3 linked regions of the Pararoseomonas sp. SCSIO 73927 genome follow. The protein of the gene in region 1 binds, or shares a complex with, the protein of each later gene. Links are inferred from orthologs where the notes say so. Each region holds a gene or a part of one and is shown in the gene's direction. Other genes may lie near its edges.

The links. Proteins that work in one complex are often made in the same cells at the same time.
Region 2: the proteins of VQH23_RS01035 (region 1) and ccmA are in contact, whole or in part, in a solved structure (PDB 8CE8), measured with the Escherichia coli proteins. The link is inferred for Pararoseomonas sp. SCSIO 73927 from one-to-one orthologs.
Region 3: the proteins of VQH23_RS01035 (region 1) and ccmB are in contact, whole or in part, in a solved structure (PDB 8CE8), measured with the Escherichia coli proteins. The link is inferred for Pararoseomonas sp. SCSIO 73927 from one-to-one orthologs.

What each region holds. Positions count from the first base shown.
Region 1 is NZ_CP146232.1:188,542-193,371, forward strand. The notes cover bases 1,018-3,828. They hold VQH23_RS01035 (heme ABC transporter permease), read left to right. Parts: upstream 1,018-1,925; coding sequence 1,926-2,732; downstream 2,733-3,828. Other genes in these bases: VQH23_RS01030 (DUF2189 domain-containing protein), read left to right, coding at 1,036-1,836; VQH23_RS01040 (hypothetical protein), read left to right, coding at 2,729-2,887; ccmE (cytochrome c maturation protein CcmE), read left to right, coding at 3,004-3,513; VQH23_RS01050 (heme lyase CcmF/NrfE family subunit), read left to right, coding at 3,510-3,828. Also shown: VQH23_RS01025 (3-hydroxyacyl-CoA dehydrogenase NAD-binding domain-containing protein), read right to left, coding at 1-761; more of VQH23_RS01050, read left to right, coding at 3,829-4,830. UniProt on the Escherichia coli protein: Required for the export of heme to the periplasm for the biogenesis of c-type cytochromes.
Region 2 is NZ_CP146232.1:3,335,594-3,338,430, forward strand. It holds ccmA (heme ABC exporter ATP-binding protein CcmA), read left to right. Parts: upstream 1-1,037; coding sequence 1,038-1,637; downstream 1,638-2,837. Other genes in the region: acnA (aconitate hydratase AcnA), read right to left, coding at 1-943; ccmB (heme exporter protein CcmB), read left to right, coding at 1,643-2,296; VQH23_RS15540 (hypothetical protein), read left to right, coding at 2,329-2,742; VQH23_RS15545 (alginate lyase family protein), read left to right, coding at 2,774-2,837. UniProt on the Escherichia coli protein: Part of the ABC transporter complex CcmAB involved in the biogenesis of c-type cytochromes; once thought to export heme, this seems not to be the case, but its exact role is uncertain. Responsible for energy coupling to the transport system.
Region 3 is NZ_CP146232.1:3,336,351-3,339,062, forward strand. It holds ccmB (heme exporter protein CcmB), read left to right. Parts: upstream 1-885; coding sequence 886-1,539; downstream 1,540-2,712. Other genes in the region: acnA (aconitate hydratase AcnA), read right to left, coding at 1-186; ccmA (heme ABC exporter ATP-binding protein CcmA), read left to right, coding at 281-880; VQH23_RS15540 (hypothetical protein), read left to right, coding at 1,572-1,985; VQH23_RS15545 (alginate lyase family protein), read left to right, coding at 2,017-2,712. UniProt on the Escherichia coli protein: Required for the export of heme to the periplasm for the biogenesis of c-type cytochromes.

The sequences.
Region 1 (4,830 bases):
AAGTGGGCGCGCTCCACCGCCAGCCCCTCCTCGAAGGGCTTGTCGAAGCAGGCGCGGACGGCGTCCACGCAGGCCTCGACGCTCGGGTTGTTCGGGTTGCGCTTGAGGATAGCGGCGGCCGCCTCCTCGAAATCCTCGCGGGCGCCGAGGTTCGCGCGGTCCTTCGGAACGGCGGGCAGCGCGCCGCCGGCCAGCTTCAAGGCCAGGGCCTTGGCAGCAGGCAGCACGTCCTCGGCGATCTCGTCCACCAGCCCGTTGCCCTGCGCCTCCTTCGCGGCGATCGGCTTGCCCTCGGCCATGATCTTCAGCGCGGGGGCGGCGCCGATCAGGCGAGGCAGGCGCTGCGTGCCGCCGGCGCCGGGCAGGAGGCCGAGATTCACCTCCGGCAGGCCGAGCTTCGCGGAAGGCGCGGCCACGCGGGCGTGGCAGCCCAGCGCCACCTCCAGCCCGCCGCCCAGTGCCGCACCGTTGATGGCGGCGACCACGGGCTTGGTCAGGGTCTCAAGGGCCGCGATGGTCTCCGGCAGGCTCGGCGGCACGGGCGGCTTGCCGAACTCGGAGATATCGGCGCCGGCGATGAAGGTCCTACCCTCCGCGGCCACCACCACGGCGCGCACGGCGGGGTCGGCGGCGGCGGCCTCCACGGCGCGCTTCAGCCCGCCGCGCACGGCGGCGCTGAGGGCGTTCACCGGCGGGTTGGCGATGCGGATGAGGGCGATCCCGTCCTCGACGCTGCTGGTGACCGGCTCCTGCTGAGTCATGGACGGCTCTCCTTCTCCCCGCCAGACCGTTGTTTTCGATCGAAACTTCCGGTCCGCTTGCCGTCGAGGAAAGAGCCGCGGGGCCGGGGCGTCAAGCGCCGGCGCCGGGAAGGGCCCGCGCCGCCGTTTCGGTGCGGAAACAGCACGGCTGCGTGAGGGCCCTGCCCAGCCGCCCGGTGCGGTGCCAGTTGCTGAAGGTCAGGTCCCTCCAGGGCTGGCAAGGCCCGGACGGGACCGCCGCGGCGATGGCGCCGCGGTCGGGGAGGATTGTCCGATGGCCGAGAACACGTCGCGGAGCGTCATGCACGGCGGGGATGCCGCCGCCTTCGCGGAACCCGCGATCCAACGGATCGGCACCGCCGATCTGGCGGATGCCCTGTCGCGGGGCTGGCGGGACTTCCTGGAGGTACCGACCCAGCTCTTCTTCCTCTGCCTCATCTACCCGGTGATGGGGCTGACGCTCGGCTTCGCCGCCTCCGGCAACAACCTGCTGCCGATCCTCTGGCCCCTGGCGGCCGGTTTCGCCCTCGTCGGTCCCGTCGCGGCGCTCGGCCTCTACGAGATGAGCCGGCGGCGGGAACAGGGGCAGCCGGTGGGCTGGCGCGACGGGCTGCGCGCCTACGGCTCGGCCTCGATCGGGTCCATTCTCGCCGTGGGGGTGGTCCTTCTCGCCCTCTTCGTCGCCTGGATCGCCTGCGCCCTCTGGATCTGGCGCAGCACGATCGGCCCGGCCGAGATCGGCTCCTTCACGGATCTCCTGGCCGCGCTGCGGACGCCGGAGGGAACCCGGCTGATCCTGCTCGGCAACCTCGCGGGCTTCCTCTTCGCCGTGGTGGCGCTGGCGGTCAGCGTCGTCTCCTTCCCCCTGCTGCTGGAGCGCGACATCGGGGCGGGCGCGGCGATCCGCACCTCCCTGCGGGCGGTGGCGGCCAATCCGGGGCCGATGGCCGCCTGGGGCGCGATCGTGGCCGGGCTGCTCTTTCTCGGCTCCCTGCCGCTCTTCGTCGGGCTGGCGGTGGTGATGCCGGTGCTGGGCCACGCCACCTGGCACCTCTATCGGAAGGTGGTAGCCTGACGCAGGAATGAGGGGGGCGGCCGCGTTCCCGGGCGGGCCGGGCGTTCCAGCGCGGCCCGGACGGGGCTAGAACGGCGGCGATGCGCCCCATGCCGCCCCCCGCGCCCGCGCCGATCCTGCACCGGTTCGCCAATCCCGGCCGCTTCCTGCGGGCGACAAAACGCCTGATGCCCTGGCTCTGGGGGCTGTCGCTGGCGGTGCTGCTGCCCTCGGCCGCCTGGGCGCTGCTCCTCTCCCCCGCCGATTGGCAGCAGGGAGAGACGGTGCGGATCATGTACGTCCATGTTCCCATGGCCTGGCTGGCGATGGGGGGCTATGCGGGCCTGGCCGTCGCCTCCGTGCTGGCGCTGGTGTGGAAGCACCCGCTGGCGGACCTGGCGGCGCGGGAGCTCTCCCCGGTGGGGGCGGTGGTCACGGCGCTCTGCCTCGCCACGGGCAGCCTCTGGGGGCGGCCGATGTGGGGCACCTGGTGGGCCTGGGACGCGCGGATGACCTCCGTGCTGGTGCTGTTTTTCCTCTGGGTCGGGCACGCCGCGATCACGCGCGCCTTCGAGGAGGAGGAGCGCGGGGCACGGATGGGCGCCATCCTGGCCCTGGTGGGGGTGGTGAACCTGCCGATCGTGAAGTTCTCCGTGGATTGGTGGAACACGCTGCACCAGCCGGCCAGCGTGGCGCGGCTGGGCGGTCCCTCCATGCACGTCTCCATGCTCGGGCCGCTGCTGGCCTGCGCGGTGGGGTTCACGCTGCTGTTCACCACGCTGGTGCTGGCGCGGGTGCGGGCAGCGGTGATGGAGCGGCGCGTGGCGGCGCTGGAGCTGGCGCGGGCCCGGGCGGCAGACGGTGCGGCGGATCGCCCGGCGGATCGCCCCGCGCCGGGGGATGCGGTGGTGGCATGAGCGCGCATCTGTGGAGCGTGGTGGCGGCCTGGGGGCTGGCGGCAGCCGCCTTCGGCGGGCTGGCGCTGGGCGCGGCGCTGCGCCATCGGGCGGCGGCGCGGCGCCTGGGTGAGTTGGAGCGAGCCCTGAGGGGAACGGCAAGGGGAACGGCATGAGCGGCGCGACGGCGGCCCAGGACGCGCAGTCCGGTGCCAACTCCGGCGCAAAGTCCGGCACAAAGTCTGGCGCAAAGTCTGGCGCAAAGTCTGGCGCGAGGCCCGTCGGGCTGGGTCTGGCCGCGGCGCGGCGGCGGCGGCGGCTCTGGGTGCTGCTGCTCTGCGGGCTGGGGCTCGGGACGGCCTCGGCGCTGGCGCTGACGGCCTTCCAGGACAACCTCGTCTTCTTCCGCTCCCCCTCCGACATCGTGGCGGGCGCGCCGAATGACGGGCGCGCCTTCCGCCTGGGCGGGCTGGTGGAAGCTGGCAGCGTGGTGCGGGACGGCGAGCGGGCGCGCTTCCGGGTGACGGACGGCGCGAACACGATCTCCGTCGCTTATCGCGGCGTGCTGCCGGACCTGTTCCGGGAGGGACAGGGCGTGGTGACGCTCGGCCGGATGCTCCCGGATGGGAGTTTCGCCGCCGCCGAGGTGCTGGCGCGGCACGACGAGACCTATATGCCGCCCGAGGTGAAGGACGCGCTGGAGCGCAGCGGGCACTGGAACCCGAGCCAGGGTGCGGCGCCGCCGCCCTCCGGCTGGAACACGATGCAGCCGGCACCGGCCGGAGCCAGGACGGGCGAATGATTCCTGAGATCGGGCATTTCGCGCTGGCGCTCGCGCTGGCGCTGGCGCTCGCGCAGTCCGTGCTGCCGCTGGTGGGCGCGCAGCGGGGCGAGGCGCGGCTGATGGCCTCCGGCGCGGGGCTGGCGACGGGCGTGCTGATCGCGGTGGGCGCCGCCTTCGCCGCGCTGCTGTGGTGCTTCGCGGAGAACGACACCACCGTCACCAACGTCGTGCAGAACAGCCACTCCGCGAAGCCGATGCTCTACAAGCTGTCCGGCGCCTGGGGGAACCACGAGGGTTCCATGGTGCTCTGGGTGCTGATCCTCGCCCTCTGCGGCGGGGCCGTCGCGGTGTTCGGGCGCGGGCTGCCGGCGGCGCTGCGGGCGCGGGTGCTGGCGGTGCTGGGCATGATCGCGGCCGGGTTCCTCGCCTTCGTCCTCGCGACCTCCAACCCCTTCACGCGGGTGTGGCCGCCGGCGGTGGATGGGCAGGGGCTGAACCCCGTGCTGCAGGACCCTGGCCTGGCCTTCCACCCTCCCCTCCTCTACCTCGGCTATGTCGGCACGGCCGTGACCTTCGCCTTCGCCGTCGCCGCGCTGATCGAGGGGCGCGTCGATGCCGCCTGGGGGCGCTGGGTGCGTCCCTGGGCGCTCGCCTCCTGGTCCTTCCTCACGCTCGGCATCGCGCTGGGGTCCTGGTGGGCCTATTACGAGCTGGGCTGGGGCGGGTACTGGTTCTGGGACCCGGTGGAGAACGCCTCCCTCCTGCCCTGGCTCGCCGGCTGCGCGCTGCTGCACTCCGCCATCGTGGTGGAGAAGCGGGAGGCGCTGAAGACCTGGTCGATCTTCCTGGCGATCCTTGCTTTCTCCATGTCGCTGCTCGGCACCTTCCTCGTTCGCTCCGGCGTGCTGAACTCCGTGCACGCCTTCGCCAATGATCCGGAGCGCGGCGTGTTCATCCTGGCGCTGCTGTTCATCACCATGGGCGGGGCCTTCGCGCTCTTCGCGTGGCGCGCGCCGGCGCTGGTGCCCACCGGGGTCTTCGCGCCGCTCTCGCGGGAGGGGGCGCTGGTGCTGAACAACCTGCTCCTCTGCACGATTGCGGCGGTGGTGCTGGTGGGCACGCTCTACCCGATGTTCGCGGACCTGATCCTGCGCGCGAAGATTTCCGTCGGCCCTCCCTTCTACCAGGCCACCGTCTTCCCGCTGGCGCTGCCCCTGGTCCTGGCCATGGCGGCGGGGCCGCTGATGGCGTGGAAGCGCGCGCGGGCCTGGCCGGTGCTGCAAAGGCTGTGGTGGGTGGCGGTGATCGCCTCCCTCGTGATCGCGCTGGTCTGGC
Region 2 (2,837 bases), 3.1 Mb from region 1 along the record:
CGCCGTACTCGGGGGCCATGTTGCCGATGGTCGCGCGGTCGGCGACGGGCAGGTTGGTGAGGCCGGCGCCGTAGAACTCCACGAACTTGCCGACCACGCCCTTCTTGCGGAGCATCTGCGTGACGGTGAGCACGAGGTCGGTCGCCGTCACGCCCTCCTTCAGCTTGCCCACCAGCTTGAAGCCGATCACGTCGGGGATGAGCATGGCGATGGGCTGGCCGAGCATCGCGGCCTCCGCCTCGATGCCGCCCACGCCCCAGCCCAGCACGCCGAGGCCGTTCACCATGGTGGTGTGGCTGTCCGTGCCGTAGCAGCTGTCGGGGTAGGCGTAGACGTCGCCGGCGTCGGTGTCCGTCCACACCACCTGCGCCAGGTACTCGAGGTTCACCTGGTGGCAGATGCCGGTGCCCGGCGGCACGACGCGGAAGTTGTTGAAGGCGCCCTGGCCCCAGCGCAGGAACTCGTAGCGCTCGCCGTTGCGCTCGTACTCCAGGTCCACGTTCTTCGTCAGCGCGTCCGCCGTGCCGGCCACGTCCACCATCACGGAGTGGTCGATGACGAGGTCCACGGGGACCAGTGGGTTCACCTTCTGCGGGTCGCCGCCGAGCTTCAGCATGCCGTCGCGCATGGCGGCGAGATCGACCACGGCGGGGACGCCGGTGAAGTCCTGCATCAGGATGCGCGCGGGGCGGAAGGGCACCTCGTTCGAGGACTGCCCCTTCTCGAGCCAGCCGGAGATCGCCTTCGCGTCCTCGACCTTGTAGGAGCCGCCGTTCTCGAAGCGGAGGATGTGCTCGAGCAGCACCTTCAGGGAATTGGGCAAGCGGGTGAAATCGGCGCCCAGCGCCTTCGCCGCTTCGGGGATGGAGAAGTAGTGGTAGGTCTTCCCGTCCACCGCCAGCGTGCGCTTCGTCTTGAGGGTGTCCTGGCCGTACTTGCTCATGCGTCGCAATTCCCCGCGCGTGCTTGAAATTCAAGGGCGCTTGAAGCATGGCGTGGGGGTTCCGGTCCAGGGGCCGGAACCTTTCGCGGGGGGTATGGCTGGCTTGCTGGCGGCAATGGATCTTGCCGCGCGGCGCGGCGGAAGGGTGGTTTTCGCCGGGCTCTCCTTCTCCGCGGCGCCGGGCGATGCGCTGCTGCTGCTGGGGCCGAACGGGGCGGGCAAGTCCACCCTGCTGCGGGCCCTGGCCGGGCTGCTGCGGCCGGCGGAGGGTCAGGTGACCTGGGAAGGGGAGAACGTGGCCTCGGACCCGGCAGCCCACGGCGCCCGCACCCGCTATCTGGGCCATCAGGACGCGATCAAGCCGGCCGTGACGCCGATGGAGGACCTGCGCTTCTGGTCCCGGCTGCGCGGCGGCGATCCGGAGGCGGCGCTGGCGGCGGTGGGCCTGTCCCCCCTCGCGGCGCTGCCCTGCCGCACCCTCTCGGCCGGGCAGAGGCGGCGCCTGGCCCTGGCGCGGTTGACGCTGGGCGACGCCCCCCTCTGGCTGCTGGACGAGCCGACGCTGGGCCTGGACGCAGCCTCGGTGGAACGGCTGGGCGGGCTGCTGGCGGCGCACCGGGCCCGGGGCGGGATCGTGCTGGCCGCCACCCACCTGCCATTGCCCCTGCCGGGCGCGCGGGAGCTGCGGCTGTGATCCCGATGGCGGGTCACGTCTTCCTCCGGGAGTTGCGCCTGGCCCTGCGCCACCCGGCGGAGGCGCTGGCGGCGGTGCTGTTCTTCGTCATCGTCTGCGCGCTCTTCCCCTTCGGCGTCGGGCCCTCCCCGGAGGCCCTGGCGCGGCTGGCGCCGGGCGCCCTTGTCACCGCCGCGCTGCTGGCGGCGCTGCTGCCGCTGGACCGACTCTTCGCGGGAGAGGCGGAGGACGGCTCGCTGGACCTGCTCCTCACCTCCGGCCTGCCGCCGGCTCTCCTGGCCCTCGCCAAGGCGGCGGCGCACTGGGCCGTCACGGGCCTGCCGCTCCTGCTCGCCGCGCCGGTCGCCTCGGCGCTGCTGGCCCTGCCGGTGGAGGGCTGGGGCGTGGCGGTCCTGGCGCTGGGGCTCGCCTCGGCGGTGCTCTCGCTGCTCGGCACGCTCGGGGCGGCGCTGACTCTCGGCGCGCGGCGCGGCGGCGTGCTTCTTCCCCTGCTGGTGCTGCCCCTGGCCGTGCCCGTGGTCATCTTCGCCGCCGGCGCGATCGAGGCCGGGGCGGGGGGCGGCGAACCCCGCCCCTTTCTGCTCCTGCTGGCCGCTTTCCTGGCCGCCGCCCTGCCGCTCGCGCCCCTCGCCACCGGGGCCGCGCTGCGGGAGGGTTGAATCCCCGCCGGTTTTAGTGCGTTGTCAAAGCCATGGCCTTCAAGGGTAAGCCGCCCGGCTCGGGCTCCGGCGAGATGTCGCGGCGCACGGTCGCGCTGCGTCCCGCGATCGCGCTGCCGCCGAAGCAGCGGGACGAGGCGCGGCGCCTGCGCCGCCTGGGCCATGAGCCCGCGCGAATCGCGGAGGCGATCGGCGCGCCGCTGGAGGAGGTGGAGAAGGCCCTCGTCCAGATGCGGATGCCGCGGCCGGAAACGACCCGGGGCACCCTCAACGTGACGCTGGCCGCCCACGCGCTGATGATGAAGGAGCGCAAGGGGACGGAGCCGCTCTGGCAGACGATGGACCGGCTGCTGGACGAGCTGCTGCGCCACCGGGCCGCCGAGGCGGCACGCCTCAGGCGCCGCCATGGCGAGAACGGGGAACTGCCCCTCTTCCCGGAGACCTGACGCGGCCCTCTCGCGCGGGCAGAATGGGGCCATGCCGCCCCGCCGCCGTGCCGTCCTCGCCGTGCCCGCGCTCCTGGCCCTGCTGCCGGGCGCCG
Region 3 (2,712 bases), 3.1 Mb from region 1 along the record:
CTTGTAGGAGCCGCCGTTCTCGAAGCGGAGGATGTGCTCGAGCAGCACCTTCAGGGAATTGGGCAAGCGGGTGAAATCGGCGCCCAGCGCCTTCGCCGCTTCGGGGATGGAGAAGTAGTGGTAGGTCTTCCCGTCCACCGCCAGCGTGCGCTTCGTCTTGAGGGTGTCCTGGCCGTACTTGCTCATGCGTCGCAATTCCCCGCGCGTGCTTGAAATTCAAGGGCGCTTGAAGCATGGCGTGGGGGTTCCGGTCCAGGGGCCGGAACCTTTCGCGGGGGGTATGGCTGGCTTGCTGGCGGCAATGGATCTTGCCGCGCGGCGCGGCGGAAGGGTGGTTTTCGCCGGGCTCTCCTTCTCCGCGGCGCCGGGCGATGCGCTGCTGCTGCTGGGGCCGAACGGGGCGGGCAAGTCCACCCTGCTGCGGGCCCTGGCCGGGCTGCTGCGGCCGGCGGAGGGTCAGGTGACCTGGGAAGGGGAGAACGTGGCCTCGGACCCGGCAGCCCACGGCGCCCGCACCCGCTATCTGGGCCATCAGGACGCGATCAAGCCGGCCGTGACGCCGATGGAGGACCTGCGCTTCTGGTCCCGGCTGCGCGGCGGCGATCCGGAGGCGGCGCTGGCGGCGGTGGGCCTGTCCCCCCTCGCGGCGCTGCCCTGCCGCACCCTCTCGGCCGGGCAGAGGCGGCGCCTGGCCCTGGCGCGGTTGACGCTGGGCGACGCCCCCCTCTGGCTGCTGGACGAGCCGACGCTGGGCCTGGACGCAGCCTCGGTGGAACGGCTGGGCGGGCTGCTGGCGGCGCACCGGGCCCGGGGCGGGATCGTGCTGGCCGCCACCCACCTGCCATTGCCCCTGCCGGGCGCGCGGGAGCTGCGGCTGTGATCCCGATGGCGGGTCACGTCTTCCTCCGGGAGTTGCGCCTGGCCCTGCGCCACCCGGCGGAGGCGCTGGCGGCGGTGCTGTTCTTCGTCATCGTCTGCGCGCTCTTCCCCTTCGGCGTCGGGCCCTCCCCGGAGGCCCTGGCGCGGCTGGCGCCGGGCGCCCTTGTCACCGCCGCGCTGCTGGCGGCGCTGCTGCCGCTGGACCGACTCTTCGCGGGAGAGGCGGAGGACGGCTCGCTGGACCTGCTCCTCACCTCCGGCCTGCCGCCGGCTCTCCTGGCCCTCGCCAAGGCGGCGGCGCACTGGGCCGTCACGGGCCTGCCGCTCCTGCTCGCCGCGCCGGTCGCCTCGGCGCTGCTGGCCCTGCCGGTGGAGGGCTGGGGCGTGGCGGTCCTGGCGCTGGGGCTCGCCTCGGCGGTGCTCTCGCTGCTCGGCACGCTCGGGGCGGCGCTGACTCTCGGCGCGCGGCGCGGCGGCGTGCTTCTTCCCCTGCTGGTGCTGCCCCTGGCCGTGCCCGTGGTCATCTTCGCCGCCGGCGCGATCGAGGCCGGGGCGGGGGGCGGCGAACCCCGCCCCTTTCTGCTCCTGCTGGCCGCTTTCCTGGCCGCCGCCCTGCCGCTCGCGCCCCTCGCCACCGGGGCCGCGCTGCGGGAGGGTTGAATCCCCGCCGGTTTTAGTGCGTTGTCAAAGCCATGGCCTTCAAGGGTAAGCCGCCCGGCTCGGGCTCCGGCGAGATGTCGCGGCGCACGGTCGCGCTGCGTCCCGCGATCGCGCTGCCGCCGAAGCAGCGGGACGAGGCGCGGCGCCTGCGCCGCCTGGGCCATGAGCCCGCGCGAATCGCGGAGGCGATCGGCGCGCCGCTGGAGGAGGTGGAGAAGGCCCTCGTCCAGATGCGGATGCCGCGGCCGGAAACGACCCGGGGCACCCTCAACGTGACGCTGGCCGCCCACGCGCTGATGATGAAGGAGCGCAAGGGGACGGAGCCGCTCTGGCAGACGATGGACCGGCTGCTGGACGAGCTGCTGCGCCACCGGGCCGCCGAGGCGGCACGCCTCAGGCGCCGCCATGGCGAGAACGGGGAACTGCCCCTCTTCCCGGAGACCTGACGCGGCCCTCTCGCGCGGGCAGAATGGGGCCATGCCGCCCCGCCGCCGTGCCGTCCTCGCCGTGCCCGCGCTCCTGGCCCTGCTGCCGGGCGCCGCCCTCTCCCAGGCTGGAACCGGGAACCGGCGCGGCCCGCCCGCCGCCAGCCCGCCGCCGCTCGGCCCCCGGCCGGAGCGGCGCCGTCTGGTCGGCCCCTTCCGGCCGGCGCCCGCCTCCTCCGGCACGAATGCCGCCTGCGAGGCGGTGGGGCGCCCGGTGCGGAACCTGGAGGGCTTCGGCTACTTCCTCGACCCCGCCTTCTCCCGCCCCGATCCCAGCCGTTTCGCGATGGACGAGGCGGCGGCGAAGCCACTGCGGGACTGGCTGGCCGTGGTGCAGCGCGCCCTGGCCGCACACCGGGCGGGGACGGCCGGCGCCGCGGCCTGCGCGATGGAGGCCATGGACAGCTGGGCGCGGAACGACGCCCTGCTCGGCGCCTTCAATCTGCAGGCGGGCTATCACCGGATCCAAGTCCTGGCGGGGGCCTCGCTCTCCTTCCTCGCGTTGCGGGGGGCGCCGGGGCTGGTGCCGGCGCGGGTGGACCGGGTGGCGCGCTGGCTGGCAGCCGTCGCGAACGAGGCGCGGCCCCGCTACGACCGCCGCTCCGAGGCGCTGATCAGCGACACCCGCAACCACCAGGCCGCCTGGGCCGGTCTGGCCGCCGCCGCCTCTGGGGTGGCGGCGGGGGAT